4 regions of the Comamonas serinivorans genome follow, and region 1 is predicted to be linked to each of the others. Evidence: predicted binding sites of a transcription regulator. Region 1 holds the regulator's gene; each other region holds the start of a gene.
The links. The regulator sigma-54, encoded in region 1, starts transcription at its own class of promoters, with help from an activator protein. The targets are predictions, from matches to a motif close to TGGCANGNAANCTGCTTT.
Positions count from the first base shown of each region.

Region 2: a site for sigma-54 is predicted at 4,111-4,128, ahead of CCO03_RS10430 (formate/nitrite transporter family protein). Genes of this name have one in related genera too.
Region 3: a site for sigma-54 is predicted at 2,160-2,177, ahead of glnA (type I glutamate--ammonia ligase). Genes of this name have one in related genera too.
Region 4: a site for sigma-54 is predicted at 3,468-3,485, ahead of exaC (acetaldehyde dehydrogenase ExaC). Genes of this name have one in related genera too.

Region 1 is NZ_CP021455.1:4,419,189-4,426,643, reverse strand. Features, by position in the region: gene argS (arginine--tRNA ligase) at 1-230, shown strand, start outside; gene CCO03_RS18930 (SPOR domain-containing protein) at 233-940, shown strand; gene CCO03_RS18925 (thiol:disulfide interchange protein DsbA/DsbL) at 1,085-1,717, shown strand; gene lptA (lipopolysaccharide transport periplasmic protein LptA) at 1,822-2,445, shown strand; gene lptB (LPS export ABC transporter ATP-binding protein) at 2,442-3,239, shown strand; gene CCO03_RS18910 (RNA polymerase factor sigma-54) at 3,251-4,831, shown strand; gene CCO03_RS18905 (porin) at 5,067-5,990, shown strand; gene CCO03_RS18900 (sensor histidine kinase) at 6,095-7,455, opposite strand, start outside.
Region 2 is NZ_CP021455.1:2,450,343-2,457,797, forward strand. Features, by position in the region: gene CCO03_RS10415 (nitrate regulatory protein) at 1-626, opposite strand, end outside; gene cobA (uroporphyrinogen-III C-methyltransferase) at 638-1,405, opposite strand; gene CCO03_RS10425 (bifunctional protein-serine/threonine kinase/phosphatase) at 1,438-3,189, opposite strand; gene CCO03_RS10430 (formate/nitrite transporter family protein) at 3,176-3,991, opposite strand; gene purD (phosphoribosylamine--glycine ligase) at 4,660-5,940, opposite strand; gene CCO03_RS10440 (YebC/PmpR family DNA-binding transcriptional regulator) at 6,072-6,800, opposite strand; gene CCO03_RS10445 (helicase HerA-like domain-containing protein) at 6,871-7,455, shown strand, end outside.
Region 3 is NZ_CP021455.1:1,167,915-1,175,369, forward strand. Features, by position in the region: gene CCO03_RS04895 (EI24 domain-containing protein) at 1-691, shown strand, start outside; gene CCO03_RS04900 (competence/damage-inducible protein A) at 1,087-1,899, shown strand; gene glnA (type I glutamate--ammonia ligase) at 2,228-3,643, shown strand; gene CCO03_RS04910 (hypothetical protein) at 3,886-4,431, shown strand; gene glnL (nitrogen regulation protein NR(II)) at 4,421-5,509, shown strand; gene ntrC (nitrogen regulation protein NR(I)) at 5,542-7,128, shown strand; gene CCO03_RS04925 (glutaminase) at 7,383-7,455, shown strand, end outside.
Region 4 is NZ_CP021455.1:704,302-711,756, reverse strand. Features, by position in the region: gene CCO03_RS02955 (NIPSNAP family protein) at 1-305, shown strand, start outside; gene CCO03_RS02950 (SH3 domain-containing protein) at 324-719, shown strand; gene CCO03_RS02945 (sigma-54-dependent Fis family transcriptional regulator) at 1,114-3,216, opposite strand; gene exaC (acetaldehyde dehydrogenase ExaC) at 3,538-5,064, shown strand; gene CCO03_RS02935 (penicillin acylase family protein) at 5,793-7,455, shown strand, end outside.

The sequences.
Region 1 (7,455 bases):
CCCAGTACCCGGACATGCTGACCAGTGCCGCCGCCGGTTTTGCGCCGCATGACGTGACCTTCTACCTGCGCGACCTGGCCGCCAGCTACCACAGCTACTACGACGCGGAACGCATCCTCGTCGACGACGAGCCCACCAAGCTGGCGCGCCTGGCCTTGATCAGCGCCACCCGCCAGGTGCTGCGCAATGGCTTGGCGATGCTGGGGGTTTCCGCCCCGGAGAGAATGTGAGCATGACTTTGCAGACGCGTCAGTCCCAGCATGGGGGCACCATCCTGGGCATCATCCTCGGCATCCTGTTCGGCTTGGCCGTGGCCGTCGCCGTCGCCCTGTACGTGGGCAAGGTGCCGGTGCCGTTCACCAACCACAACCAGCCGCGTACGGCGGATCAGGACGCGGCCGAGGCCGAGCGCAACCGCAATTGGGACCCGAACTCACCGCTGGGCAGCCGCGGCACCGGGGTGCGCCAGCCCTCGGTGACGGGCGCCGTGGGCGGGGCGTTGGTGCCGCCGGCCGACGACAACGTCGCCACGACCACCTTGCCGCCGCCGCAACCGTCGCTCGTGCCCGATTCGGACACCACGCCGCCGCCGCCCAAGCCGCCGGCCTCCAAGCCCGCGCCCAGTGCCAAGCCCAGCGACGACCCCCTGGGCGACCTGCTGCGCGAGCGCGCTGGCACCGCGGCCAACGCCCGTTCGGGCGACCCCTTCACCTATTACGTGCAGGCGGGGGCATTCCGCTCTTCGACCGACGCCGACGCCCAGCGCGCGCGCCTGGGCATGCTGGGCATCCAGGCCCGCGTGACCGAGCGCGAGCAGGCCGGCCGCACGGTGTACCGCGTGCGCGTGGGCCCGTTCGACAACAAGGAAGCGGCCGACCGCGCCAAGGCCCAGCTGGACAACAACAGCGTGGATTCCGCGCTGGTGCGTGTGCAACGCTGATGTGAGGCAGTATGGTGCGTTAGCCGTTGAGCCATGAACGGCAATGCGGTCATACTGCACACTTGGCCAGTCCATCAACGGGGCGCTGCGGAACTTGCGCCAACCCTGCCGCTCTATGAGGGCCTCTAGGAGAATGCTTTGACCATGAAACGACGTGATTTTTCGATGGGCTTGGTGGCCGTGGCCGGCGCAGGTCTGGTGCCCACGGGCGCCTGGGCGCTGACCGCGGGCAAGGACTACGTGGCGCTGTCCAAGAAGGCACCTGTGGCGGCCGCGGCGCCCAAGGTGGAAATTGTCGAGTTCTTCTCGTACGGCTGCGTGCACTGCATGCATTTCGAGCCCCAGTTCGAGAACTGGATCAGCAAGGCCCCCAAGGACGTGGTGGTGCGCCGCGAGCACGTGGGCTTCAACGCCGCCTTCGAGCCGCTGCAGCGCCTGTTCTACGCCCTGCAGGCCCTGGGCCAGCTCGAGAAGGTGCACGCCAAGGTCTTTGCCGCGCTGCAGACCGAGAAGATCCGCGTCGACAAGGAAGACGTGGCCGCCGACTGGGTGGCCAAGCAAGGCGTGGACAAGGCCAAGTTCCTGGCCGCGTACAAGTCCTTCGGCGTCTCGACCAAGGTCAAGCAGGCCATCGTGCTGCAACAGGCCTACCAGGTCGAAGGCACGCCGGGCTTTGGCATTGCGGGCAAGTACTACACCGACCCCAGCCGCACCGGCGGGTTTGCAGGCATGCTGCAGGTGGCGGACACCCTGATTGCCCAGGAACGCAAGGCATAAGGCCGAGGCCGCAGTCTAGAGGCTGCAACCGACGAGCCCGCCTTGGCGGGCTTTTTCGCGCTCGCTACAATCAAAAATTGGTGAAAGCAAAAAACGTGCCTCATATGAAACCGATTCCTCGTCTGCTGGCGGCGCTCCTGTTGTCGGGCCTGGCCACGTTCGCGCAGGCCGAGCGTGCCGATCGCAGCAAGCCGATGAACATCGAGGCCGATGCGCTGACCTACGACGACAAGCAGAAGCTGTCGGTCTTCACGGGCAACGTGGTGCTGACCAAGGGCAGCATCATCATGCGGGGCGGCAAGCTCGAAGTGCGCCAGGACGACGCCGGCAACCAGTTCGGCGTGCTGTACGCAGCGGGCACCAAGCGCGCGTTCTTCCACCAAAAGCGCGAAGGGGTGGACGAGTACATGGAGGGCGAAGGCCGCACCATCCATTACGACAGCAAGGCCGACACCGTTCGCCTGGTGCAGCAGGCCGAAATCCGCCGCCTGATGGGCACGCGCGTGGCCGACACCATCACCGGCAGCGACATCCTCTACAACAACACCACCGAGGTGGTCACCGTCGATGGCGGCGTGCGCTCGGCCACCGACCAGGGCACCCCCGTGCCGGGCCGCCAGGGCCGCGTGCGCGCCGTGCTCACGCCGCAGACACCCGCGGGCGGCGCGCCAGCGCCGGGCTCGACGCCGCTGCAGCCCTCGGGCAGCCTGAACCAGGAGCGCCCATGAGCGGCCTGGCCGAGGCAGCCGGCGTGGCCGCTGCGCCCGCCGCCACGGACCGCCACAGCCGGCTGGACGTGCAGCACCTGCGCAAGGCCTATGGCAAGCGCACCGTGGTGCACGACGTGTCGCTGGCCGTGCGCTGCGGTGAGGTCGTCGGCCTGCTGGGCCCCAATGGCGCGGGCAAGACCACGTCGTTCTACATGATCGTCGGCCTGGTGCGGGCCGACGCCGGCGAGATCACCATCGACGGCCAGTCGGTGCAGCGCCAGGCCATGCACCTGCGCGCGCGCATGGGCCTGTCCTACCTGCCGCAAGAGGCCTCGATCTTCCGCAAGCTCACCGTGGCCGAGAACGTGCGCGCCGTGCTCGAGCTGCAGCGCGACGCCCACGGCAAACCGCTGAGCCGCGACGAGATCGAGTCGCGCCTGACCACGCTGCTGCAGGAGCTGCACGTGGAGCAGCTGCGCGACTCGCCCGCGCCGTCGCTCTCGGGGGGCGAGCGCCGCCGGGTCGAGATTGCCCGTGCGCTGGCCAGCCAGCCGCGCTTCATCCTGCTGGACGAGCCCTTTGCTGGCATCGACCCCATCGCCGTCATCGAGATCCAGCGCATCATCGCCTTCCTGAAGGCCCGCGGCATCGGCGTGCTCATCACCGACCACAACGTGCGCGAAACCCTGGGCATCTGCGACCACGCCTACATCATCAGCGAGGGCCGCGTGCTGGCCCAGGGCACGCCGGCTCAGATCGTCGACAACGCCGAGGTGCGGCGCGTGTACCTTGGCGAAAACTTCCGCATGTAAGCCGCGTCGCGATGAAGCAAGGCCTGTCGCTCCGTGTCTCGCAGCACCTGACGCTGACCCCGCAGCTGCAGCAGTCGATCCGGCTGTTGCAGCTGTCCACGTTGGAACTCGACCAGGAGGTCGAGCAGATGCTGGGGGACAACCCCTTCCTCGACCGTGAAGACGGCGAAGCGCCGCAGGAGGACTTCGGTCTGGCCCAGGCCGATGCCCACGTGAGCGTCGGGGACCGCATCAGCGAGCGCGCCAGCGAAACCGAGTCTGCCAGCGAGCGTCCGGACCGTGAGCCAGCCGGTGGTGATGACGAGTATGGGGCATCCTCCGGTGATACAGACAACGACGCTGGCGTGAACTGGGAGGGTGATGGCTCCAACGCCCTGTCGCCCGACGATGGCGAGTGGGGCGGCGATGCGCTGCCGCGCGGCGCTGGCGCCCCCGACGACGACGCGCTGGATGCGAGCGAGCGCACCGGCATGCACGAGTCGCTCTACGACACGCTGCACCGCCAGGCCCTGGCCCTGCACCTGTCCGACGTGGACCGCGCGGCGGTGTACTTCATCATCGAATCGCTGAACGAAGACGGCTACCTCGAAGAGTCCGTTGACGACCTGGCCGACGGCCTGCGGCCGACCGACGTGGACCAGCGCGACGAGCTGATCGACCGCCTGATGCTGGCGCTGCGCCTGGTGCAGGCCATGGAGCCCACCGGCGTGGGCGCGCGCGACCTCAGCGAATGCATGTGCCTGCAGCTCGACGCACTGCTGCAGGCCAACCCCGACGACGCCATCGCCACCGTGGCGCGCGACATCGTGCGCCACCCGATCGACCTGATCGCGCGCCGCGATGCGCGCAAGCTGTCGCAGCTGTGCGGCTTCAGCGAAACCACGGTGCGCACCGGCCTGGCCTGCATCAGCCGGCTCGAGCCCAAGCCCGGTCGCCGCTTCGTCAACGTCGAGCGCAACATCGTGGTGCCCGACGTCATCGTCTCGCGCATCGAGGGCAACGGCGCCAACCCGCGTTTTCGCGTGCGCCTGAACCAGGAGGTGATGCCCAAGCTGCGCGTGAACGACGTCTACGCCAATGCCCTGCGCGGCGGCAAGAGCGACTCGCACCAGGCCCTGCAACAACGGCTGCAAGAAGCGCGCTGGTTCATCAAGAACATCCAGCAGCGCTTCGACACCATCTTGCGCGTGTCGCAGGCCATCGTCGAGCGCCAGCGCAGCTTCTTCATCCATGGCGAGCTGGCCATGCAGCCACTGGTGCTGCGCGAAATCGCCGATGAGCTGGGCCTGCACGAATCGACCATCTCGCGCGTGACCACGGCCAAGTACATGGCCACGCCGTTCGGCACCTTCGAGCTGAAGTATTTCTTCGGCTCCGGGCTGGACACGGAGGCCGGTGGCAGCGCCTCGAGCACGGCGGTGCGGGCGCTCATCAAGCAGTTCATCGCCGAAGAAAACCCCAAGAAGCCGCTGTCGGACAACCAGATCTCCGAGATGCTCAAGGAGCAGGGCATCGACTGCGCGCGCCGCACGGTGGCCAAGTACCGCGAGGCCATGCGCATCCCCACGACCACATTGCGTCGAGCATTGTGAGGGGTATGGGGAAGTTTACGTTATCTTGACGGCCATTTCTGGCAAGTACTCCATAATCGTTTGCCTGGCTCTGCAACATTGCCAGAGCCATGGATGTGTTGCAGTGACCCCCATGTGACGGGCTGTTAGGGGCTTGGCACAGAGGTTGCTCGTATCACTGTGAACGTCGCAAGACTGCACCGAGGTGGTGCGAATTGCACCGTTTTGGATTTGGATTCACGCCACGAGGACTTTCATGAAACGCACCCATCTGCTCATCCCTGCACTGCTCCTGAGCTCGCCTTTCGCCATGGCCCAATCGTCGGTCACCTTGTACGGCCTGGCCGACCTGGGCCTGGGCAAGCTCGATGGCGCCAAGACCCAGATGCAGGGCAACACGGTGATGAACAACACCAACAGCCACATCGGCCTGCGCGGCGTGGAAGACCTGGGCGGCGGTCTGTCGGCCGGCTTCAACTTCGAGACCGAGCTCAACGCCGAGACCGGCGCGGGCGATGGCGGCTGGACGCGCCAGGCCAACGTCTGGCTGGGTGGCAACTGGGGCACGTTCAAGATGGGCCGCATGAACCACCCCTCGTTCTTCGGCTACCTGGCCTGGGAAGCGACCGGCAACGCCAACTACTCGGTGGTGGCCAACACCTACGGCATCGTGGGCGTGGGCGAACGCTCGAGCAGCATGTTCATGTACAGCACGCCCGACATGGGCGGCCTGCAGGGCAACCTGGGCTACGTTTTCAAGGCCGACAACGGCGGCGCCGCGCGCACCGACCTGAGCCTGACCTACGCCAACGGCCCCATCTCGGCCGGCTTCTCGGCCAACAAGACCAAGGGTGAGAAAGCCAACTGGGCCCTGGGCGGCAAGTACAACTTCGGCGCCTTCACGCTGAATGCTTCGTACAACGACACCCGCACCCTGGCCGTGGCGACCAAGCGCAGCGGTGTCAGCGTGGGGGGCACGGTGGCCTTCGGCGCTGCCAGCGTGACGCTGGACGTGACGCGTGACCTCAAGCACGAGCTGGGCAACGCCGATCTCAAGAAATACACCAACGCGGTGGTCGAGGCGAAGTACAACCTGTCCAAGCGCACCTCGGTGTATGGCGCGGTGCTGCGTCTGGACAGCACCACCAACTACGGTGTGGGTTTGATGCACACCTTCTGACCTGAGGAGGAACCTGTCCTTTTTCTGCAATTCTCCGAGTTGGCCCGGCTTTGCCGGGCTTTTTTTTGCCTCATCCTGGGGCGCGTCTCGGGGTCTCGGGGATATCAGGCCGCGGGCAGCACCAGCCGGGCGCGCAGGCCCGGGTGGGTGTTGTCGAAACTCAGCTTGCCCAGGTGAACCTGGGCGATGGCCTGCACCGAGGCCAGGCCCAGGCCCAGGCCAGGGTGGTCGCTGTGGGCGCGGAAGAAGCGTTGCGTCAGCTTTTCCAGGGCGGCCGGCGGCGCGCCTGGCCCCTGGTCGGACACCGTCAACTCGATGGCGGGCCCCAGTTCGCCGTGCTGCAGGGCAAGCGCGCCGAGCACGATGTGCACCCTGCCATCCGCTTCGCGCCCGTGTTTGAGCGCGTTCTCGATCAAGTTACTCAGCGCGCTGGCCAACAGATTGGCATCGCCCAGGCAGTACAGGCCACTCGGCGATTGCAGCGTCAGCGTTCCGCCCTGATCCTCCACCAGCGGGGCGTACAGGTCTTCGGCTTCGGCCAGCAGGCTGGTGACGTCGACCGGGGAAAACTGCATGCGCAGCGCGCCGGCCTCCACCTCGGCGATGGCCAGCAGGCGGTCGAACATGGCGCTGATCTGCAGCAGCTCGTCCGAGAAGGCTTCGAGGTCCAGCTCGCCAGGGCGGCCGTCGGCTTGCAGGCGCAGCGCGTCCAGGCGCAGGCGCATGCGCGTGAGCGGCGTGCGCAGGTTGTGGGCGATGGTGTTGGAGACGTTGCGGATGCCGTCCATGAGGGACTGCAGCTGGTCCAGCATGTGGTTGATGTCGCGGTACAGCAGCGTGAACTCGTCGCGCTGGTTGGGGTCGACGGCGATGCGCTGCTCCAGCCGGCCGGCAGCCACCTGCGTCATGGTGCTGCGGATGTGGGCAGCGCGCTCTTCCACCAGGCGGCGGAACCCCACGGCGCCAAAACCGATGATGAGCAGGCTGATCAGCGCCGTCCAGCTGCTGGCGCGGATGAACAGGTGCTCCATGTCTTCGAGGGCCCGGATGTCGTGGCCGATGATGAGCATCTGCCCACCGTCGAGCTGCATGGCCTGCACGCGCGCCACGTGTGTCTGGTGGTGGCGCACCACCTGCACCTCGCGCGTGCCGAAGCTGCTCAGCACACGCGGGTTCTTGAGGCTGGCGTTGCCGAACAGCGTGTGACCCTGGGCGTCGGTGACCATGAGCACCTCGGAGTCGCTGTTCACGCCGTCGTTGAGCGTCTGCTGAACCTCCCGCTCCAGCGCCGCCACGCCCGAGGTGCGGGCGATGAGCTCCATGCGGTGGCGGCTGGTGCTGGTGTACTGGTCCAGGCGGGCGCGCATGGTGCCCAGCATCTGCAGGTAGAACATGCCCAGCACGATGGTCACCGTCAGCACGATGAGGGCGCCATGGCGGAACGCCACCTGAAAGGCGATGGAGC
Region 2 (7,455 bases), 2.0 Mb from region 1:
CGCCGGTGCGCGTCGTCAAACGCGCCCGCCGCGAACCCGCGCACCCCGTGAGCGCGCTCCTGCCCGCACAGTTCCTTGGCCTGCATGAAGTTGAGCAAGGCCACCAGCAGGTGCGTGATGACCGGATCGGCCGCCCCTTCCAGGGCTTCGATGCTGACCCCCAGCAGGCTGCCGATGCAGCGGCCGTAGCCGTCCAGCGCCTGGTCGGCGGTCAGGCGCGCCTGCCGCAGTTGCGCACGCAGGGCGGGCAGGCCGTCCAGGCCATGCAGCGCGTGGGCCACCGCGTGCAGGCAACGCGGCTTGGTCAACGGCCAAGCTTCAGCAGCCAGGCCGTCGTCGAGCTGCTGGCGCAGGGCCTGCTCGGCCGCTTCGGCCACGTCCACCTGTGCGGCCCAGGTGCTGCGCACATCCGCAGGCCGCACCGCCACAAGGGTCAGGTGCAACATGGCCTGCCCACGCTCTTTCTGCAGGGCATGCACCAAACGCCCCACCGTAATCACCAGCTCGCAGGTCTGGGCCAGCTCGCCCATGCCTTGCAGCTCGCGCCGATGCGCCGCCAGCATGAAACGCAGCGTCAGCGCGCTGTCATGAACGGGCGCTTGAGCAGGCGCGCGGGACACAGGCACCGCCGATGTCCTCATGCGGCCCGTGTGCGGTGGCCGGCCACTTCGGCCTCGGGCAGCACCTCAGCCTGTGCCAGTGACACCACCCGGCCCACCACAAGGATGGCGGGGCTGCGCAAGGCGAAGCGCCGCGCGGCGTCACGCAGCTGCGACAGCGTGGTCTGGCACTGGCGCTGCTGCGGCAGGCTGGCCTGCTCGACCAGGGCGACCGGCATGTCGGCCGCCATGCCGGCACCCAGCAGCGCGGCCTGGATGTCAGCCAGCTTGGCCACCCCCATGTAGATCAGCAGGGTCGTGCCGCCGGCCACCAGGGCCGCCCAGTTGGGTGCATCGCCGTGCTCGGTGTGGCCGGTCACCAGCGTCACACCCTGGGTGATGCCGCGCATGGTCAGCGGCAGCCCGCAGGCCGTGGCCGCGGCGAGGCCGGCGGTGATGCCGTTGACCACCTCGCAGGCCACGCCATGTGCCTGCAGCCAGGCCACTTCTTCGCCCGAGCGCCCGAACACTCCCGGGTCGCCGCCCTTGAGCCGCACCACGCGCAGGCCCTGGCGCGCGTGGCGCAGCATCAGCCGCTGGATGAAGGCCTGTGGCGTGGAACGGCAGCCGCCGCGCTTGCCCACCGGCACCAGGCGGGCCTGGGGGCAATGTGCCAACACCGCTGGGTTCACCAGGTCGTCCACCAGCACCACATCGGCCTGCCCCAGCACGCGCACCGCCTTCAGCGTCAGCAGCTCGGGGTCTCCGGGGCCTGCGCCCACCAACCACACCTTGACGTCACTCATCTCGACCCCTTGCCCATCCATGTCCCACGTGTTCAGCCGCGCGCCAGCGACCCCAGCAGAGCCAGCAACAGCACCACGCACAGGCCCTGCCAGAACGCCACCGGGTGGCGGGCCACCAGCGGCAAGCGCTGCGGGGCGGCCGCCACACTGGGCATGCGCAAGGCCTGCACGAACTCCGACAACTCGCCAAACCGCATGGCCGGGTCTGGATGCAAGCCCCGTGCCAAGGTGTCGTCGATCCACACAGGCAGGTCGCGGTCGTCCTGGACCACGGGTGCATAGCGCAGGCGCGCCTGCTCGGCCCGCGAACGCGTGCGGGCTGCCTGGGTGCCATACGGCAGGCGGCCGCTCAGCATCTGGTAGGCGATGGCGGCCAGCGCGTACTGATCGGACTGCACGCTGGCGGCCTGGCCCAGGAACAGCTCGGGAGCGCTGAAGGCCAGCGTGCCCATGCCGCCCAGCGGCTCGGTGGCGTCCAGTGCACGGTCCAGCCCCAGTGCCTTGGCCGAGCCCAGGTCGATGATGTGGACCCGGCCCGCCTCGTCGATCAGGATGTTGTCCGGCCGCAGGTCGCGGTGCAGGATGTCCTGCCGATGCATGGCCTGCAGGCCGCGGGCCACCTGCTCGACGATGGCCCGCACCGCGTCCAGCGTGGGCCGCGGGTGTTCGCGCATCCACTGCGTGAGGGTGATGCCGGCCACATGCTCGCTCAGCACATACAGGTGCGACTTCACCGGCGGCCCCGGCAGGCTGCGCACCACGTGGGCGCTGGCAATGCGGCGCGCAAACCAGTCTTCGAGCAACAGCCGCTCCAGGTAAGCCGGGTCCTGGCGGCCGTCCAGCGACGGGATCTTCATCACCGCGCGCGCGCCGCGCTCGTCCGCCACCAGGTAAACGTGGCTGCGGCTGCTGGCGTGCAGCTGCGCCAGCACGGTGTAGCCATCGAGCTGCTGGCCCACGGCCAGCACCGGCGGGCATGGTGGCAAGCCGGTGAACAGGCGCATGTCGGCCGCGCTGGGCACGGGCAAGGCCAGCACCCGCACCAGCTGCACCGTGGCGTCGTCGGTGCTGCCTGCGGCGCGGGCCTGGCTGACCCACTGGCGGGCCAACCGGTCCAGCGCCTGCGCATCGTCCAGCTCGGCATGCGCCAGCGCGGCGCACACGCTGGCCTCGCTCACGTGCTCGTGCACGCCATCGGTCATCAACACGAACACATCGCCCACGGCCAGCGGCGCGGTCTGGTAGTCCAATTCAACATGGGGCTCGGTGCCCAGCACGCGCGTCAGCACCGGCCGCCCATCCACCTGCACGCGGTGGGCGGTGCTCAAGGTGTCGAGCTGACCCTGGCGCACGCGGTAGACGCCGGCATCGCCGACCTGGAAGACATGCGCCGTGGCCGACTGCAACACCAGCAGGCTCAGCGTGCAGGCGTGGGCCTGGTCGCGCTGCAGGCCGACGTGGCCGGCCTGGCGCGATTGCGCGTGCAGCCAGGCGTTGGTGGCCGCGATGACGCGCTGCGCCGATTTCTTCACCGACCAGGTGTCGGGCGTGCTGAAGTAGTCCTCCAGCACGCTGGTGACGGCGATCTCGCTCGCCAGGTGGCTGACGGGGCTGCTGCCGATGCCGTCGGCAATCGCAAAGGCCGCACCCTTGGCGATCAGCCCATGGCCTTGCGGCACGAAGGCGCCATGGCAATCCTGGTTGCGGGCATGGGTGCCGCGCTCGCTGTGCTGCCCCACCTGCAGCCGGAGCGCGGGCACCGCCGCGGCTTCAGCCGATGGCATGTTTGCGCGGGGCGGTTTTCACGTGCGTGGCGTACAGCGCCAAGCCGGTCATGCTCAGGCCGCCCACCATGTTGCCCAGCAGCACCGGGATCTCGTTCCACAGCATGTAGTCGGCGACCGAGAAGTTGCCGCCCAGCATGATGGCCGTGGGGAACAGGAACATGTTGACCACCGAGTGTTCGAAGCCCATGGCGAAGAACAGCATGATGGGCATCCACATCGCCACCACCTTGCCGCCCACGCTGGTCGAGACCATGGCCCCCACCACGCCCAGCGACACCATCCAGTTGCACAGCACGGCGCGGATGAAGATGGTCAGCCAGCCCGCCAGGCCGTGGGCCGCGTAGCCCAGCGTGCGGTTCTCGCCGATGTGGGCCAGCGTGTCGCCGATCTTGCCGGCCGGCGCCGAGAAGCCGTAGGTGTACACAAAGGCCAGCAGGAAGGCCACGATCAGCGCGCCCACGAAGTTGCCCGTGAACACCACGCCCCAGTGCTTGAGGATGGCCGACAGCGTGACGCCGGGCCGGCGGTCGATCCAGGCCAGCGGCGTCAGCATGAACACGCCCGTGACCAGGTCGTAGCCCATGAGGTAGAGCATGCAAAAGCCCACGGGGAACAGGATGGCGCCCAGGATGGGGTAGCCCGTCTGCAGGGTGACGGTGACGGCGAAGGCCGCCGCCACCGAGAGGATGGCGCCCGCCATCAACGCGCGGATGAAGGCGTCGCGCGTCGCCATGTAGAGTTTGGATTCGCCGGCGTCGACCATCTTGGTGACGAATTCCGAAGGCACGATGTATGACATGGGGGACCTCGTTCGTTGCAGGTGAACACGCAAAAAGGCGCCATGAACCGGGTCCCGGTTCATGGCGCCTTTGCCGTGCATCCCACCTGGATTGCGCCAGGTGCGTGGACACCCCAGTCAAAGCACGATGCGTGCCAATTCTTCAAGGCCGATGCAAGGGTTCGCCGCGCGACGGCGGTGCGCCAACCTGCGCATTCGACTCTGGAACAGCTGCGCGCCGCAGCATGGTTGCCCCCAGCCAGGGCGTGCGACCGCAGCCTGCGCCAGACAATGCACCAAGATGGTGAGTTGGCGTCGGCGTGGTGCGGCCGATGCCCCGTCCCTTCCCGCCCCGGAGGCAACAACCCATGCCGCCATGCTGCCGGGTATGTCACCCAGCGCCAATCGGCAGACCGTGGCACGCGCCCGGTAGCCGTGGCTGAGCGCGACAGACTCGAAAGCCTTGTGCAAGGCGATCCCGCAGGCTTCGGCCTGCCCCGGGCAGACCGTCACAAGCGGCGCGCAGGTGTGGTGGGCGGACGGTGCAGAGGCCATGGCGCACCCTGTCCACAGCGGCGTCTGCGGCAGGTTGTTGACCTTCACATGCAGTATGGGCCGGTTTCCGTTCATAAGCGAACGGCAACCAGCCCATACTGCAACCCATAAAATTGGCTTGACTGCAGCCGGCGTCACTTGATCGCGCGGTAGCCGATGTCGCGGCGGTACTGCATGCCGTCGAAGTGCACCTGGCGCGCCAGGTCATACGCACGCTCTTGCGCCTGCTTGAGCGAATCGCCCAGTGCGGTCGCGCACATCACGCGGCCGCCCTGCGTGGTGATTTGCCGGTCGTCGCCCATCTGCGTGCCGGCATGAAAGACCACGGCGTCGTCGCTGTCCTGCGGCAGCTCGGTCACGCGGTCGCCCTTGCGCGGTGCCAGCGGGTAACCGTGGGCGGCCAACACCACCCCCAGCGCGGGGCGGCGGTCCCATTGCAGCTGCATGTCACCGAGCTTGCCGCTGGCTGCGGCGCTCAGCACCTCGAACAGGTCGGACTTCAGCCGCATCATGATGGGCTGGGTCTCGGGGTCGCCCATGCGGCAGTTGAACTCCAGCGTCTTGGGCTTGCCGTTGCCATCGATCATGAGGCCGGCGTACAGGAAGCCGGTGTAGGTGATGCCGTCCTTTTCCATGCCGCGAATGGTTGGCAGGATGACCTCGCGCATGGCGCGCGCGTGCACGTCGGCCGTCACCACGGGCGCGGGCGAATAGGCGCCCATGCCGCCGGTGTTGGGGCCGGCATCGCCGTCCAGCAGGCGCTTGTGATCCTGGCTGGTGGCCAGGGCCACCACGTCCTTGCCGTCGCACATGACGATGAAGCTCGCCTCTTCGCCCTGCAGAAACTCTTCGATCACGACGCGGGCGCCGCCCTCGTTGTGGCTCACGCCCAGCGAGTTGGCGCCCAGCATGTCGTCGATGGCGGCGTGCGCCTCATCGGCCGTCATGGCCACCACCACGCCCTTGCCGGCGGCCAGGCCGTCGGCCTTGACCACGATGGGCGCGCCCTTGGCGTTGACGTAGTCGTGCGCCGCAGCGGGGTCGCTGAAGGTCTGGTACTCGGCCGTGGGGATGGCATGGCGCGCCATGAAGTCCTTGGAGAAGGCCTTGGAGCTTTCGAGCTGCGCGGCCGCCTTGCTGGGGCCGAAGATCTTCAGGCCGTGGGCGCGGAAGTCATCGACCACCCCGGCGGCCAGTGGCGCCTCGGGGCCGACCACGGTCAGGGCGATCTTCTCGGCCAACGCCCAGTCGCGCAGGGCAACCAGGTCGGTGATGGGCACGTTGACCAGCGCGGGCGACAGCGCCGTGCCGCCGTTGCCGGGCGCCACGTACACCTGCTGCACGCGCGGCGACTGGGCCAGCTTCCACGCCAGGGCGTGCTCGCGGCCACCGCCGCCAATGACAAGAACTTTCATGGGATTTGCGCGCGTGGCGCCTCAGGAAACTGCGATGCGCACCGGGGTGCGCGCTGGGGTGTGGGGGTATCGACAGGTCTGCGTTTGAAAATCAACGCAAACCGGTATATACCCCCGTCATGGCATGCGAATCAGCCGAGGTCCAGCTCCGCGTTGTGGTAGACCTCTTGCACGTCGTCCAGGTCTTCGATCATGTCCAGCAGGCGCTGCATCTTCTGCGCGTCCTCGCCGCTGAGGGCGATGGAGTTTTCGGCCCGCATGGTCACCTCGGCCATGTCCGCCTTCAGGCCAGCGGCCTCCAGCGCATCGCGCACGGCCTCGAAATGGCCGGGCTCGGTGATGACTTCCACGCCGCCCTCCTCGTCGCTGACGATGTCGTCGGCGCCAGCCTCCAGCGCCACCTCCATCACCTTGTCCTCGTCCACGCCCGGGGCAAACATGATCTGGCCCACGTGCTTGAACTGGAAGGCCACCGACCCTTCGGTGCCGAGGTTGCCGCCGTACTTGCTGAACATGTGGCGCACGTCGGCCACGGTGCGCACGCGGTTGTCGGTCATGGTGTCGACGATGATGGCCGCGCCGCCGATGCCGTAGCCCTCGTAGCGGATTTCCTCGTAGTTCACGCCTTCGAGGTTGCCCGTGGCCTTGTCGATGTTGCGCTTGATGGTGTCGGCCGGCATGTTGGCGGCCTTGGCCTTGTCAATGGCCAGGCGCAGGCGCGGGTTGGCCGTGGGGTCGCCGCCACCGGTGCGGGCCGCCACCATGATCTCGCGCACCACACGGGTCCAGATGCGCTGGCGCTTCTCGTCCTGCCTGCCCTTGCGGTGTTGAATATTTGCCCATTTGCTGTGGCCGGCCATCGTTGGATTTCCTACACGTTTGATAATCGGACGAGATTTTACTTTTGCCCGCAAGGGGCCACGAGACGCCATGGCTGAACCGCTGCTGATTGCCCTGAATGCCCAAAGCAACCCGCCTGCGCGCGGCGAACTGCTGCCCGCACTCGCCAACCGCCATGGCCTCATCACCGGGGCCACGGGCACCGGCAAGACCGTCACGCTGCAGGCCATGGCCGAACAGCTGTCGCGCATCGGCGTGCCGGTGTTCCTCACCGACATCAAGGGCGACCTGTCGGGCATCAGCCAGGCAGGCCAGCTGGCGCCCAAGATCGCTGCGACGCTGAAGGAGCGTGGCCTGCCCGAGCCCGAAGCCATCGCCTGTCCCACCACTTTCTGGGACGTGTTCGGCGAGCAGGGCCACCCCGTGCGCGCCACCATCTCGGACATGGGCCCGCTGCTGCTGGCCCGCATGCTGGACCTGAACGACACGCAAAGCGGTGTGCTCAACCTCGTCTTCAAGATTGCCGACGACCAGGGCCTGCTGCTGCTGGACCTGAAGGACCTGCGCGCCGCGCTGCAACACGTGGGCGACAACGCCAAGCAGTTCACCACCGAGTACGGCAACATCTCTTCGGCCAGCGTGGGCGCCATCCAGCGCGCGCTGCTGGCCCTCGAA
Region 3 (7,455 bases), 1.3 Mb from region 1:
GGTGGAGGCGGTGCAACACCACATGACGCGCTGGTTTGGCCACGCCGCCTGGCTGGGCGACGTGGGCGGCGTGTTGGTCGGGCTGATGCTGGCCATGGCCTTGTACACGGTGGCGCTGCTGTGCGCGGTGGTGGTGGCGTCGGCCGTGCTGGCGCCGCTGGTGGCGCGCGATGTGGCGCGGCGTCGCTTTGGGGGCCTGGCGCGCCGTGGCGAGACCACGTTCTGGCAGTCGGTCGTCTGGTCGGCTTCGGCGCTGGCGCGGGCGATGCTGTACCTGCTGATCAGCCTGCCGCTGTGGTGGGTGCCGGGTGTCCATTTCATCGTGCCGCCCTTGATCTGGGGCTGGCTCAACGCCCGCGTGATGGGCTTCGATGTGCTGTCCGACTTCGCGACCGGGCTGGAGTTGCGCGAGCTGCTGCGCACCAGGCGCCGCGATCTGGTGCTGATGGGTGTGGTGACCGGGTTGCTCGGCGCGGCTCCGGCGGTGGTGTGGGCGTCGGGGCTGCTGTTCGCGGCGTTCTTTGCCGTGCTCATGCCGTTGGCGGCCATGATTTACATGGCCGTGCTGGTGTTCACAGCCCTGTGGTTTGCCCATTACACGCTGGATGAGTTGCAGCTGCTGCGCGATAAGAATGGGAGTACGGCGGTGTTTCCGATTCAAAATAAATCGAAGCTGGCGAATACTGCCTGATAAGGCTTTTCAAGCCTGGCCAAGCGGTCGTGGATTGACGCGGCGCGGACAGGTGCCCTGCTGCGGCAGGATTCGCAGGCGTCCTCCTGCGCCGTTCAGTCCGATGGCGTCGGCGGTGCAACCGTGGCCCTGCGCTGGCGGCCTTGGCGCTGCGCGTGATGTCCGTGTCGCTTCGCCGCTGCATGCGATGGCACCGGGGCGGAGGCCGCTGACCCCGGCCGCGTCCGGCGCGATGGGGCCAGAATGCGGGCGGTTCATTCCCTTTCTGCTGCCCATCGCCTGCCATGTCTGATTCACCTGATTCGAACACCGCGTCGTCCCCTGTCAGCGAGGCCGACGAGGCCTTGCGCGTCGTGCCCGACGCAACCTTCACCTGGCCCGCCGACGAAGCCCGCATGCCGCGGGTTGGGCTCATCGTGGTGGGGGATGAAATCCTGTCGGGCAAGCGCCAGGACAAGCACCTCGCCAAGTGCATCGAGCTGCTGACGGCACGCGGCATGAGCCTGGCCTGGGCCGAGTACGTGGGCGATGACCGCGACCGCATTGCCGCCACCCTGGCGCGTGCCTTTGCATCGGGCGACGTGGTGCTGTCCACAGGCGGCATTGGGGCGACCCCCGATGACCACACGCGGCAGGCGGCCGCGCAGGCCCTGGGTGTGCCGCTGGCCTTGCACCCGCAGGCCAAGCTGCTGATCCAGGCGCGCATGCGCGAAGTGGCGCAGCAAAAGGGCGAGCCCTACGAGCCCGAGCGGCCCGACAACCTGCACCGCCTCAACATGGGCGTGTTTCCGGCCGGCGCCAGCCTGGTGCCGAACGCGTTCAACCGCATTCCCGGCTTCAGCTGCGCCGGCGCGCGCGGTGGGGCGGTGCACTGCTTTCCGGGGTTCCCGGTGATGGCCTGGCCCATGATGGCCTGGGTGCTGGACAGTTACTACCAGCGCTTGCAGCGCCGGGTCGTGCAAGTGGAGCGCTCGGTCATCATCCTGGGGGCGGCCGAAGGGCTGCTGACGCCGACGATGGAAGCCATTGAGTCCGAGCACCCCGCCGTGAAGGTGTTCAGCCTGCCCTCGGTCGACCACCCGGAGTGGGGGGCGCACATCGAGCTGGGGGTGAAGGGCGAAGCGGCCGAGGTGGAAGCGGCGTACGCCGACCTGCGCCAGCGCCTGGCCGCGTTTGCGTTGCGCTACGGACCGGAATTGAGCCGGTGATCCCCCGGAGGGCTTGTGACGCACCGTTTCGGGGCTTTGTCATGCGTATTGCACCAATCTGGTGACTTTCGAGAGGTGTGAACCAAAGTGGTGCGATCGCCAAGGGGGTGGGGCGGCGCCCCACCGCCGTGCGTGAGAAAAAAGCGCCGGGACCTGGGAGCGCCCCTGCCCGACAGGGCGGAGTCAGGGCACAATGCGCGCGCGCTGTGAAGAGCGGGAGCCATCGCGAAGGTCGCGACCCCCGATCCCCACCAGCAACATGGCATGAAACCTGCATTCTTCCGGGTGGATTGCTTGATGAACTGATCGGATTAACCAGGAGAGCTTGATGGCCAAGAGTGTCGCAGACGTGATGGGCATGGTGAAAGAGAACGAGGTCAAGATCGTTGACTTCCGCTTCACCGACACGCGTGGCAAGGAGCAGCACGTGAGCGTGCCGCTGTCTCATTTCGACGAAGACAAATTCACCGAAGGCCATGCGTTCGACGGCTCGTCGGTGGCCGGCTGGAAGGGCATTGAAGCCTCGGACATGCTGTTGATGCCCGACCCGAACACGGCGTACATCGACCCCTTCTTTGAAGAACCCACGCTGGTGCTGAGCTGCGACGTGCTCGAGCCCGGCGACGGCAAGGCCTATGACCGCGACCCGCGCTCGATCGCGCGCCGCGCCGAGGCCTACCTGAAGGCCTCTGGCCTGGGTGACACGGCGTACTTCGGACCGGAGCCCGAATTCTTCATCTTCGACGGCGTGCGCTGGGCCGACGGTCCCTCGGGCACGTTCTTCGAGATCGAAGAGTACGAAGCGCCGTGGAACACCGGCACCAAGTTCGACACCGGCAACCGTGGCCACCGCCCGACTACCAAGGGGGGCTATTTCCCCGTGCCGCCGGTTGACTCGACGCACGACATGCGCACCGAGATGGTCCTGATCCTGGAATCGCTGGGCATCCCGGTCGAGGTGTACCACCACGAAGTGGCGGGCGCTGGCCAGAACGAAATCGGCACCAAGTTCAGCACGCTGGTCGAGCGCGCCGACTGGACGCAACGCCTGAAGTACGTGGTGTGGAACGTGGCCAATGCCTATGGCAAAACCGCGACCTTCATGCCCAAGCCCTACGCCGGCGACAATGGCTCGGGCATGCACGTGCACCAGTCGATCTGGAAGGACGGCAAGAACCTGTTCGCGGGCAACGGCTATGCCGGCCTGTCGGACACGGCGCTGTACTACATCGGCGGCATCATCAAGCACGCCCGTGCACTGAACGCCATCACCAACCCTGGCACCAACAGCTACAAGCGCCTGGTGCCCGGCTTTGAAGCCCCCGTGAAGCTGGCTTACTCGAGCCGCAACCGCTCGGCCTCGATCCGCATTCCGCACGTGGCCAGCGACAAGGGCCGCCGCATCGAAGCGCGCTTCCCCGATCCCCTGGCCAACCCGTACCTGTGCTTCTCGGCGCTGCTGATGGCCGGTCTGGACGGCATCGAGAACAAGATCCACCCCGGCGAAGCCGCCACCAAGGACCTGTACCACCTGCCGCCCGAAGAGGACGCGCTGATCCCGACCGTGTGCTCCAGCCTGGATCAGGCCCTGGAAGCCCTGGACAAGGACCGCGCCTTCCTGACGCAAGGTGGCGTGTTCACCGACGCGATGCTGGATGCCTACATCGAGCTGAAGATGGGTGAAGTGCAGCGCCTGCGCATGTCGCCGCACCCCGTCGAGTACGACATGTACTACTCGCTGTAAAACGCAACATCGCGTTGACGTGTGAAAGGACGGCTTTGGCCGTCCTTTTTTGTGGGTTCCCAGCCACGCTTGCGGTGTCAGGGGGCGGACTTTGCGCGATACTTACCCGTCGATAAAGTTGCGTTCACTTACAAATTGGGCGCTTCGCCGTCGGGTGTGATGGAATCTTTGGGCGTCAGGCCACTCCATAGCGCTTTTGACCGATGCAGGTGGGCTTCAGGGCCCCATCAAGGAAAGCAGTCATGCATGTGATCATCCCTTCGTTGTTGTTGGCTTTGGTGGCGGGCCTGCCCATGGCCGCTGCGGCGCAGGACAAGGTGTATCGCTGTGGCAACGAATACACCAACCGGCCCGCCAAGGGCAAGGACTGCAAGGCGCTGGACACCAGCGTCGGGGTGACCGTCATCCATGGCACCCGGCCGCAGGCCGTGGCAGCGCCATCGCCGTCGCCGAGTCCCCAGCGCACCGCTGCCGCGGCGCCGCCACGGGCGCGCCCAGCCCCCACGGCCACCGTGGCGACGGCCGTGCCCCGTCCGGTGTCCAACGACCCGGGCCAGAAGGCGCGGGACAGCGACGCCCGCGTGATCCTCGAGAACGAGCTGCAGCGGGCCCAGTCGAAGCAGGCCGAGCTCGTCAAGGACTACAACAATGGCCAACCCGAGAAGGTGGGCGGCGAGGCACGCAACTACCAGAAGTACCTGGACCGCGTGGCGGGCATGAAAGCCAACCTAGACCGCAACCAGGCCGACATCGACAGCATCCAGCGCGAACTGAGCCGTGTTCGCTGAGGACCCTGCTGCGCTGGCGGACACGGCGCGCTTTCAGGCCTTCGACCGCCTGGCCTCGCTGGTGGCCGTGGTGCGTCACGACGGGCAGTTCGCCTTCGTGAACGTGGCCCTCGAGAGCGTGCTGGGTCGACCGCTGCACAGCCTGCGTCAGTTGAGCCTGCAGCATTACCTGCAGGACACGCTGGACTTCGAGCAGGCCCTGGCCGGTGTGCGGCGCAACGCGTTCTCGCACATGCGCTTCGATGCCACGCTGGTGCATCCCGAATTGGTCGAGCCCATGTTGGTGCACGTCATGCTGGCCCAGCCCGAAGACCCCGATGAGATCGTCATCGAGATGGTGCCCATCGACCTGCAGGTGCGGCTGGCCCGCGAGGAGCGCCAAGCCGGGTTTGGCGAGGCCAACAAGGAGCTGGTGCGCAACCTGGCGCACGAGATCAAGAACCCGCTCGGCGGCATCCGCGGCGCGGCCCAGCTGCTCGAAATGGACATCGAGGACAAAGGCCTGCGCGAGTACACCCAGGTCATCATCCACGAAGCCGATCGCCTGCAGACCCTGGTCGACCGGCTGCTGGCGCCGCATCGGCATGCCCATGTGGTCGGTGCCGTCAACATCCACGAAGTCTGCGAGCGGGTCCGCTCTTTGATCCTGGCCGAATTTCCCCAGGGCCTGACCATCGCGCGCGACTACGACATCTCGCTGCCCGACCTGCATGCCGATCGCCAGCAGCTGATCCAGGCTGTGCTCAACATCGCCCACAATGCCGCGCAGGCCTTGTCCGAGCGCATCCAGGCCGGGGATGCGCGCATCACCTTGCGCACGCGCGTGGCGCGTCAGGTCACGATCGGCAAGCGGCGACACAAGCTGGCATTGCAATTGCTTATTCAGGACAACGGCCCTGGTGTGCCCGATGCCATCAAAGAACGGGTATTTTTCCCACTGGTGTCTGGACGCGACGGGGGAACCGGCTTGGGCCTGACCTTGGCGCAGACCTTTGTGCAACAGCACGACGGGATGATCGAGGTGGACAGCGAGCCCGGCCGCACGGAATTTCACATCTTGATTCCCCTGCCTTCCTGAGCGGGGGATGACCGCCAGAAGGACGCAGCTGCATGAAGCCGATTTGGATTGTTGACGATGACCCCTCCATTCGCTTTGTGCTCGAGAAGGCGCTGGCACGCGAGGGGCTCGCAACCCGCAGCTTCAGCAACACCAAGGATGTGCTGGCTGCGCTGGCCGATGGGACGTCGCCTCAGGTCCTGGTGAGCGACATCCGCATGCCGGGGGGCTCAGGCCTGGACCTGCTCAACCAGGTCAAGGCGCGTCACCCCGAGCTGCCGGTCATCATCATGACCGCGTTCTCGGACCTGGACAGCGCCGTGGCGGCGTTTCAGGGCGGCGCCTTCGAATACCTGGCCAAGCCCTTCGACCTGCCCAATGCCGTGGACCTGATCCGGCGCGCGCTGGACGAGAGCAGCCGCGAAAGCGAACAAGCCCAGGCCAGCAGCGTGACGCCCGAGATGCTGGGCCAGGCCCCGGCCATGCAGGAGGTGTTCCGCGCCATCGGCCGCCTGTCGCAAAGCCACGTCACCGTGCTCATCACGGGCGAGTCGGGCGCGGGCAAAGAGCTCGTGGCACGCGCCCTGCACAAGCATTCGCCGCGAGGCGATCTGGGCACCAAGGGCCCGTTTGTGGCCATCAACACCGCTGCCATTCCCAAGGATTTGCTCGAAAGCGAGCTGTTCGGTCACGAACGCGGGGCTTTCACCGGCGCGCAGACCATGCGTCGCGGGCGGTTTGAGCAGGCCGATGGCGGCACGCTGTTCCTCGACGAAATCGGCGACATGCCGTTCGACCTGCAGACGCGCCTGCTGCGGGTGCTGTCCGACGGGCACTTCTACCGCGTCGGCGGGCACAACCCCATCAAAGCCAACGTGCGCGTCATTGCGGCCACACACCAGAACCTGGAGCAGCGCGTGCGCGAAGGCGGGTTCCGCGAAGACCTGTTCCACCGCCTGAACGTCATCCGCCTGCGCCTGCCAGCCCTGCGCGAGCGGCGCGAGGACATCCCGGTGCTGGCGCGCCACTTCCTGCAGCAAAGCGCCTTGCAGCTCGGCGTCGAGCCCAAGCGCTTCACGTCGGCGGCGCTGGCGCGCCTGGCGCAGTTCAGCTTTCCGGGCAATGTGCGTCAGCTCGAGAACATCTGCCACTGGCTCACGGTGATGGCGCCCGCCCAGGTGGTCGAACCCGAGGACCTGCCGCCCGAGGTGCTGAGCGAGCTGGCGCCGGCCGGTCTGACCCAGGCGGCGCCCGTGCTGGCGCCCGAGCCCGATGGCCACATCGAGACCGCCGCCTTGGCGGCGCCCGCGCCCGGCCCGGTGTCCGCGGCTGCGTTCAACGGCGCACTCGAGCCCATGCACAGCGTGCACGCCACGGGCCTGGACAGCCGCGTCGGTGTGCCGGCGGCGCACGATCCGCTGGCCGACTGGGACCGCCAGCTGGCTCAAGAGGCAAGGCAGCTGCTGGTCCAGGGCCAGACCGACGTCTGGGAGGTGCTGACCCGGCGGTTCGAGACCTGCCTCATCCAGACGGCCCTGGCCACCACCAAGGGCCGGCGCATCGAGGCCGCCCAGAAGCTTGGCATCGGCCGCAACACCATCACGCGCAAGATCCAGGAGCTGGGCCTCGACGAGGTGTGATGGTGAATGAGGCAGTATGAGCCAATTACCGTTGATTATAAAACGAGAACATGGCCATACTGCTGAAAATGGGATGACGATGAACCCGGCGCACGGTAGAGCCGCGCCTTGGGCATCGCCGTCGCGGGGCGGGCCCCCAACCAGGGTGAGCAACGCGGTATGGCATGCAGGGGGCACCCCCGAATGGTTCGCCGAATGGCTGGCCCAATGGCTCGCCGTCTCGCAGGGCTGAGCGCAGCCCCGACAATCACGGCATGGATCTTCAACCCGTACTGGATGGCATCGTGGCCGCGCTGGCTCCCCTGGCTGGTGCCGAGGGCAAGGTGG
Region 4 (7,455 bases), 810 kb from region 1:
TCACCTGCTACCTGCGCTACATCATCGACCCATACAAGGTCAAAGAATTCGAGCATTACGGCAAAGTCTGGATACCCCTGGTGGAGAAGTTCGGCGGCACGCACCACGGTTATTTCCTGCCGTCTGAGGGCGCCAACAACGTGGCGCTGGCCCTGTTCACCTTTCCCAGTCTGGCGCTCTACGAGGCCTACCGCACCCAGTCGCTCGATGACCCCGAATGCCAGGCCGCCTTCAAGTACGCCGAAGACACGCGCTGCATCGTGAGTTATGAGCGCAGCTTCTTTCGCCCGGTTTTTGGCCAGTGACGGCCTGCCCGCACGACCATGGCGCCCCAGCCCTACCTCGTCATCGAGGGCCACGTCAGCGAGTACCCCGAGCCCATCACCTTTGAAGCAGGCGCACTGCTGACCGTGGGCGAGACCTACCAAGGTCCAGAGGGCTGGGACAACTGGTTGTTTTGCGAAACACCCGGCCAGCCAGGTGGCTGGGTGCCACGGCAGATCCTGGAAATGTCCCAGGACACCCTGGCGCGCGCCCGAGAAAGCTACACCGCCAGAGAGTTGGAGGTGCAACAAGGCGATGTGCTTTGGGGCTCCCGCGTCTTGAATGGCTGGGTTTGGTGCGACAGCGCCCGCACACCGACGTCGGGTTGGGTGCCGCTGGCCAAGCTTCAAGCCCTGCACGCGTCAAACCCGCATAACGCCGGCGGCGAATCCTGATCGTTCACCGGCGCCCTGTCTGGAGGCCAAGCGCCATGCGGGGACAGGTTTTGATGTGACTCGATGGTACCAGGCAGTATCAACGCATCACCGATGTCATTGAATCGACATCACCGCCATACTGCCTTGCCTGAATGATCTCAAACAATGCTCACCTTGACTCGCAGAGGCACACGCTTTCGCACGGGGTTGATGCCGGTTGGCAGGCGCCATCCCACGCCCCGCGGTAAAGGGATGGCCCGAATGCGATGCCCAGGCCGCCGATGTACTGACGTGGTGCGCCTGGCAGCGATCGGCCCTGAGGACCGAGGATGCGCCGTGAGCCCGGACACACCGGCTGAACCGGAGCGACACCCCGGCATGGCAATGGCCTGCGCCGCAGGCCGGCGCGGCATCAACTCGCCGAGCGCAAGCGCCGGTACACCGTCTGCCGGCTGATGCCCAGGCGGCGCGCGGCTTCGCTGACGTTGCCATTCACCGTCTGCAGCGTGCGTTGCAGGACCTGGTGCGACAGCTGCTTGAGGCTGCCCGTGTCCGGTCCTGGTTGCCACGCACCGGCAGCAGCACGCTCCTTGGCCACGGGGTGAGTCGTCGCCGCGGCCGCGGTGTCGTACCCCACGCCCTCGACGCCAGCACCGGCCAGGCCGGGTTCGTGGCGGCGCAAGGCCTCGCGCACGTCGTCGGCCAGGTGCTGCCACCCGATGAACGCCTCGTGGGGCTCGCGCAGCGCACAGGCCGTTTGCAGCACGCTGCTCAGCTGGCGCACATTGCCCGGCCAGTCGTAGCGGCGCAGGGCCGCCAGCAGGTCGGGCGCCACCGGCAAGGCGCCAGCGCCCTCGCACGCCTTGCCGGCGCCGGGGGCATCGGCCGGCCCCTGCGCTTCATCCGCCTCGCCCGGCCCCATGAAGCCGCGCAGGATGCGCAGCGCCAGCGCGTCGAAGTCGCTGCGCTCGCGCAGGGCCGGCAGGCGCAGCGCAAAGCCGTTGATGCGGTAGTAGAGGTCGCGGCGAAAGCGGCCGTCGGCCACGGCCTCGTCCAGCGCCGCGTGGGTGGCGCTCATCAAGGCGAAGTCCACGCCTGCGGGGGGGCCGCCGCCCAGTGGCGTGACCTGCCGCTCCTGCAGCACGCGCAGCAGCCGGGTTTGCAGCAGCACCGGCATGTGGCCGATCTCGTCGAGGAACAGGGTGCCGCCGTCCGCCTCGCGAATGCGGCCGGGGCTGCCGCTGCGCTGCGCGCCCGTGTAGGCGCCCGGCGCGTAGCCAAACAGCTCGGCCTCGATCAGGGACTCGGGGATCGCTGCGCAGTTGATGGCGACGAAGGGCTGGCCGGCCCGCGGGCCGCTGTCGTGGCAAGCGCGTGCAAACACCTCCTTGCCCACGCCCGATTCGCCGAGGATGAGCAGCGGCACCGGGGTGTGCAACAGTCGCCTGGCCTGTCGCGCCGCGCGCTGCCACAGCGAATCTCCCGTGTCGCAGCGGGCCAGGGCGTCAGGGCCCTCAGGGGCCGCAACCGGTGACGCACCCGTTGCCGGCCTGGACGGTGCCGACGCAGGCTGGTTCGGCCGCGCGCGCGGGGCCGGGCGCAGCACCCGGGGCTCGGGCCGGTGCACGCGCATGTGCAGGCGCTCGCCGTCGGGCAGGTACAGCGCCTGGGGCAGCTTGCCGGCCTGCGCCAGCAGCTTGGCCAAGCGGTGCTGCAGGCGATCCTCCAGCCGCAGCGAAAAGCAATCGCCGGTCGACAGCCCCAGCATGCGCATGCCTTCGGGGTTGCCACCGACCAGGACGCCCTCTGTCGTCAACACCACGATGCCTTCAGCCGGTGTATCCAGGCCCTCCGCTTGCGGATGAAGGTGGATACGCACATGCTCCGGGTAGCGCGACTTGAGCCAGCTGTTTTCGACCATGCGCGCCGCGCTGTTGGCCAGCACCAGCGCATGCGGCTGCGAGGCAAAGGCGTCACCCGAGATGTCGATCACGCCCGCCACCTCGCCCTGGGCCGTGAACACGGGCGCCGCCGAGCAATGCAGAAAGCCGTTCTGCGCCAGGTAGTGCTCGCCGGCCCGCACCTGCAGCGCCGTGCGCTCGGCCACCGCGGTGCCGATGGCGTTGGTGCCGCGCTCGCGCTCGTGCCAGGACTCGCCGCAGCGCAAGGCCACGCGTTGCGCCTGGTCCAGAAAGCCGTCGTCGCCCACGGTGTGCATCAGCGTGCTGTGCGCGTCGGCCAGCACCAGCATGCTGTGGTGGCCGCGCACCTGGCGGTAGATGAAGTCCATCACGGGCCGGGCAAAGGCCAGCAGCTGGGCGTTGCGCTGCAGCAGGCGCGCGAACGACGGGCCGGTGACCGGCCCCTGGCCTTCGCCGCGCGAGTCGGGGGCCAGGCCGGCATTCCAGCTTCGCTGCCAGGACCGCGCCAGGCGGTCATCCAGCGCGCTGGGCAGCACCACGCCTTGTTCCAGCAGGTGACGCCTGGCCTGCTGCAGGCCGTCTTCGTTGCGCATGCTTGTCTCCTGAGCGCGCGGCCCGGGCGGCCGGGCCGGGTGTGTCCGTGTGCGGACATCGGGGTGTGCGGGCCACTATAGCCAAAGGCCGCCACGGCGGGTGTGACAGATCACGACATGGCCTGCGTCCGGGCTGTGACAGGTCCTGTTCCAGTTTGGAACAGAACCTGTCACAGGCGGCCAGCTCGGCCCGGCCCACTCGATGCCTGCAGACACGCAGCCTGGCGGCCTGTGCGCCGGCAGCCCCGAGCTGGCATGAAGCTTGTATGTGACCGGGCGCCAGCCACCGGCTGAGCCCAAACCCAACAGGAGACAAACGCCATGAACATGTTCGACCTCAAGCAATTCCAGATCGACGTCGCCTACCCCTACAAGCAGCAGTACGACAACTTCATTGGCGGCAAATGGGTCAAGCCCTCGGCCGGGCGCTACTTCGAGAACGTGTCGCCGATCACGGGCAAGGTGTTCTGCACCGTGGCGCAGTCCGATGCCGAGGACGTGAACCGCGCGCTGGACGCCGCCCATGCCGCGCAGGACGCCTGGGGCCGCACCTCGGTGACCGAGCGCTCCAACCTGCTGCTGAAGATCGCCGACCGCATCGAGCAGAACCTGCACACCCTGGCCGTGGCCGAAACCATCGACAACGGCAAGCCGCTGCGCGAAACCATGGCGGCCGACCTGCCGCTGGCGGTAGACCACTTCCGCTACTTCGCGGGCTGCCTGCGGGCCGAGGAAGGCGCCATCTCCGAGATCGACGAGCACACCGTGGCCTACCACTTCCGGGAGCCCATCGGCGTGGTCGGCCAGATCATCCCCTGGAACTTCCCGCTGCTGATGGCGGCCTGGAAGCTGGCCCCCGCGCTGGCCGCCGGCTGTTCGGTGGTCATGAAGCCGGCCGAACAGACGCCCGCCTCCATCCTGGTGCTGATGGAGCTGATCGGCGACCTGATCCCGCCGGGCGTGGTCAACATCGTGAACGGCTTCGGCAAAGAGGCCGGCGAGGCCCTGGCCACCAGCAAGCGCATCGCCAAGATCGCCTTCACAGGCTCGACCCCCGTGGGCCAGCGCATCCTGCACGCCGCGGCCGACAACCTCATCCCCTCGACCGTGGAGCTGGGCGGCAAGAGCCCCAACATCTTCTTCGCCGACGTGATGGACCAGGACGACGCCTTCTTCGACAAGGCGATGGAAGGGCTGGCCATGTTCGCGCTGAACCAGGGCGAGGTCTGCACCTGCCCCTCGCGCATCCTGGTGCAGGAGTCGATCGCCGAGCGCTTCATCGAGCGTGCCCGCGAGCGCGTGGCCAAGATCAAGACCGGCCACCCGCTGGATGTCTCGACCATGGTGGGTGCCCAGGTGTCCAAGGTGCAGATGGACAAGATCCTGAACTACATCCAGATCGGGCAGCAGGAAGGGGCGCGCGCCATCATCGGCGGCGAACGCAACCTCATGGGCCAGGACCTGGACACCGGCTTTTTCATCCAGCCCACCATCCTGCAGGGCCGCAACGACATGCGCGTGTTCCAGGAGGAGATCTTCGGCCCCGTGGCGGCGCTGACCACCTTCAAGGACATGGACGAGGCCATCGCCATCGCCAACGACACCATCTACGGCCTGGGCGCCGGCGTGTGGAGCCGCGACGGCAGCACGGCCTACAAGATGGGCCGGGCCATCAAGGCCGGCCGCATCTGGACCAATTGCTACCACGCCTACCCGGCCCACGCCACCTTCGGCGGCTACAAGGCCTCGGGCATCGGCCGTGAAACGCACAAGGTGGCACTGGGCAACTACCAGCAGACCAAGTGCCTGCTCGTCAGCTACAGCCCGAACAAGCTGGGCTTCTTCTGACGCGCGCTCGCGCTGACCAGACCCTGGCCCGCTTCACGCGGGCTAGGGTCAGGGTCATGGGCAGGCATCAAGACATCCGCATAGGGTATCAACTTTTTTCCGATGCAGCACAAACGGCAATAACGCCATACTGCATCGTTCAATAGAATTCCAATCGAGCAGCGGCACGCATCCACCGCGTTGCACCGAGAGGCCCCACGCCCCCTCGCCCATCTGGAAGCTCCGGCTCACCAGCACCGCCGTGTGGCCCATGTCGGCGACGATCTGGGCGCCAGCCGAACTGACCCGTGCGCCGCCGCCTGTGCCGTCTGCAACTGCCCGGCCACCTCGATTCAGCGTGAGGCCAGCGCCTTTCGCAACGGTGCCTGATCACTCAGCGCGTGAAGCTCGCACCGCCTGGCCATGCGCCTCCGCACACCTCCACCCGTTCCAGCACGCGCCCTGCATCGGCCCCCCATGCACAGGCCACACCAGCCCACGGTGCTGACCCCGCCCGGGGCGCACGGGAAGCGCTGGGCAGGACAAGCGGCAGGCGCTCGCAGCCGAACGACCCGGACGCGCCAGGCCCCGCACGCCGCATTCCCGCATGGGGCCACGGTACGCGGGTAAACGCGCATGTGCGGACGGCCGCAGTCTCCTACGCTGAGCCCCGCCTGCTCCGCCAGCACCGCTGTGGGGTGCTGCACGCCGTGACCAGGCGGACGACAACAACACTCGGAGACACTTGCATGCATGGTTTTGACCTTGGCGCGCGCCGCGCGCGTCCTCCCAGCGCCAGCCACCCTCTGCGCTGGGGCCTGTCGCTGGTTGCCATCGCGGCCTTGACCGCCTGTGGCGGCTCGGGCGATGACGACGACCCCACCCCGCCGACGGGCAAGGACTTCAGCGCCGAAATCCGCCGCACGGCCATGGGCATCCCGCACATCAAGGCCAGCAACTGGGCCGGCCTGGGCTATGGCGTGGGCTATGCGCAGGCGCAGGACAATCTCTGCACGCTGGCCGACAGCTTCCTGACCTACCGCGGCGAGCGTTCGCGCTACCTGGGCGCTGAGGCCAACGCGGTGTACGCCACCACCATCGACCAGCCGCGCAACCTCGATTCGGACTTCTTCTTCAAGCACGTGGTGAACGACGACGCCGTGCAGGCCATGATGGACGCGCAGCCCGAGGACGCGCTGAAGGTGATGGCTGGCTTTGCCGCCGGCTACAACCGCTACGTGAAGGAAGCCCGCGGCGGCCAGGCCACGGGCAACGCCGCCTGCCGCAGCGCGGAGTGGGTGCAGCCCATCACCGCCAAGGACCTGTGGCGCCGCGCCCTGGCCGCCAACCTGGCCGGCGGACACAGCAACTTCGTGGCCATGATCGCCAACGCCCAGCCCCCGGCCAAGGCAGCCGATGCCGGCGACGCCAAGAGCGGCCAGACCGGCGCCGGCGGCCTGCCCACGCTGGCGCCGGGCAGCATGAAGGCGCCCAAGCTGCAGGTGGGCGGCGAAGCCGGCGTGGGCAGCAACATGTACGGCTTTGGCCAGCAGGCCACGGGCGGCAGCGCGCTGCTGTTCGGCAACCCGCACTGGTACTGGAAGGGCGCCGACCGCTTCTACCAGATGCAACTCACCATCGACGGTCAGGTCAACGTCAGCGGCGTGTCGTTCCTGGGCTTCCCGGTGCCGCAGATCGGCTTCAACCAGAACGTGGCCTGGAGCCACACCGTGTCGACCGCGCGGCGCTTCGGCTTCTTCGTGATGACGCTGGACCCCGCCAACCCCACGCGCTACCTGCGCGACGGCCAGTCCACGGCCTTCAAGGCACGCGAGATCAGCGTCAGCGTGCGCAACGGCTCGGGCCAGGAAACCGTCACCCGCACGATGTACGCCACCGACCAGGGCCCGGTCATCAACCTCAGCGGCCTGCACCCCGCGCTGGGCTGGACGGCCCAGAGCGCCGTGGTCATCCGCGACGTGAACGCACTGAACTACCGCACGGTGCGCAACTGGATGCGCTGGAGCCGCGCCGGCTCGCTCGACGAGTTCGCCCGCATCCAGCGCGAAGAGGCAGCCATCCCCTGGGTCAACACCATCGCCGCCGGCCGAAATTCGGCCGAGGTCTGGTACGCCGACATCGGCACCGTGCCCAACGTGCCCGATGCGCAGCTGGTCAGTTGCGCCACGCCCTTCTCGGCCGCGGCCGCCGTGGCCCTGCCGCGTGTGCCCGTGCTCGACGGTTCGCGCAGCGCGTGTGACTGGCAGAGCGACGCCGATTCCGTGCAGCCCGGCACCGTGGGCGTCAGCCGCATGCCCAGCCAGCGCCGCACCGACTACGTGGGCAACATGAACGACAGCTACTGGCTGACCAACGTGAACGCCCCGCTGACCGGTTACCCGGCCATCTTCG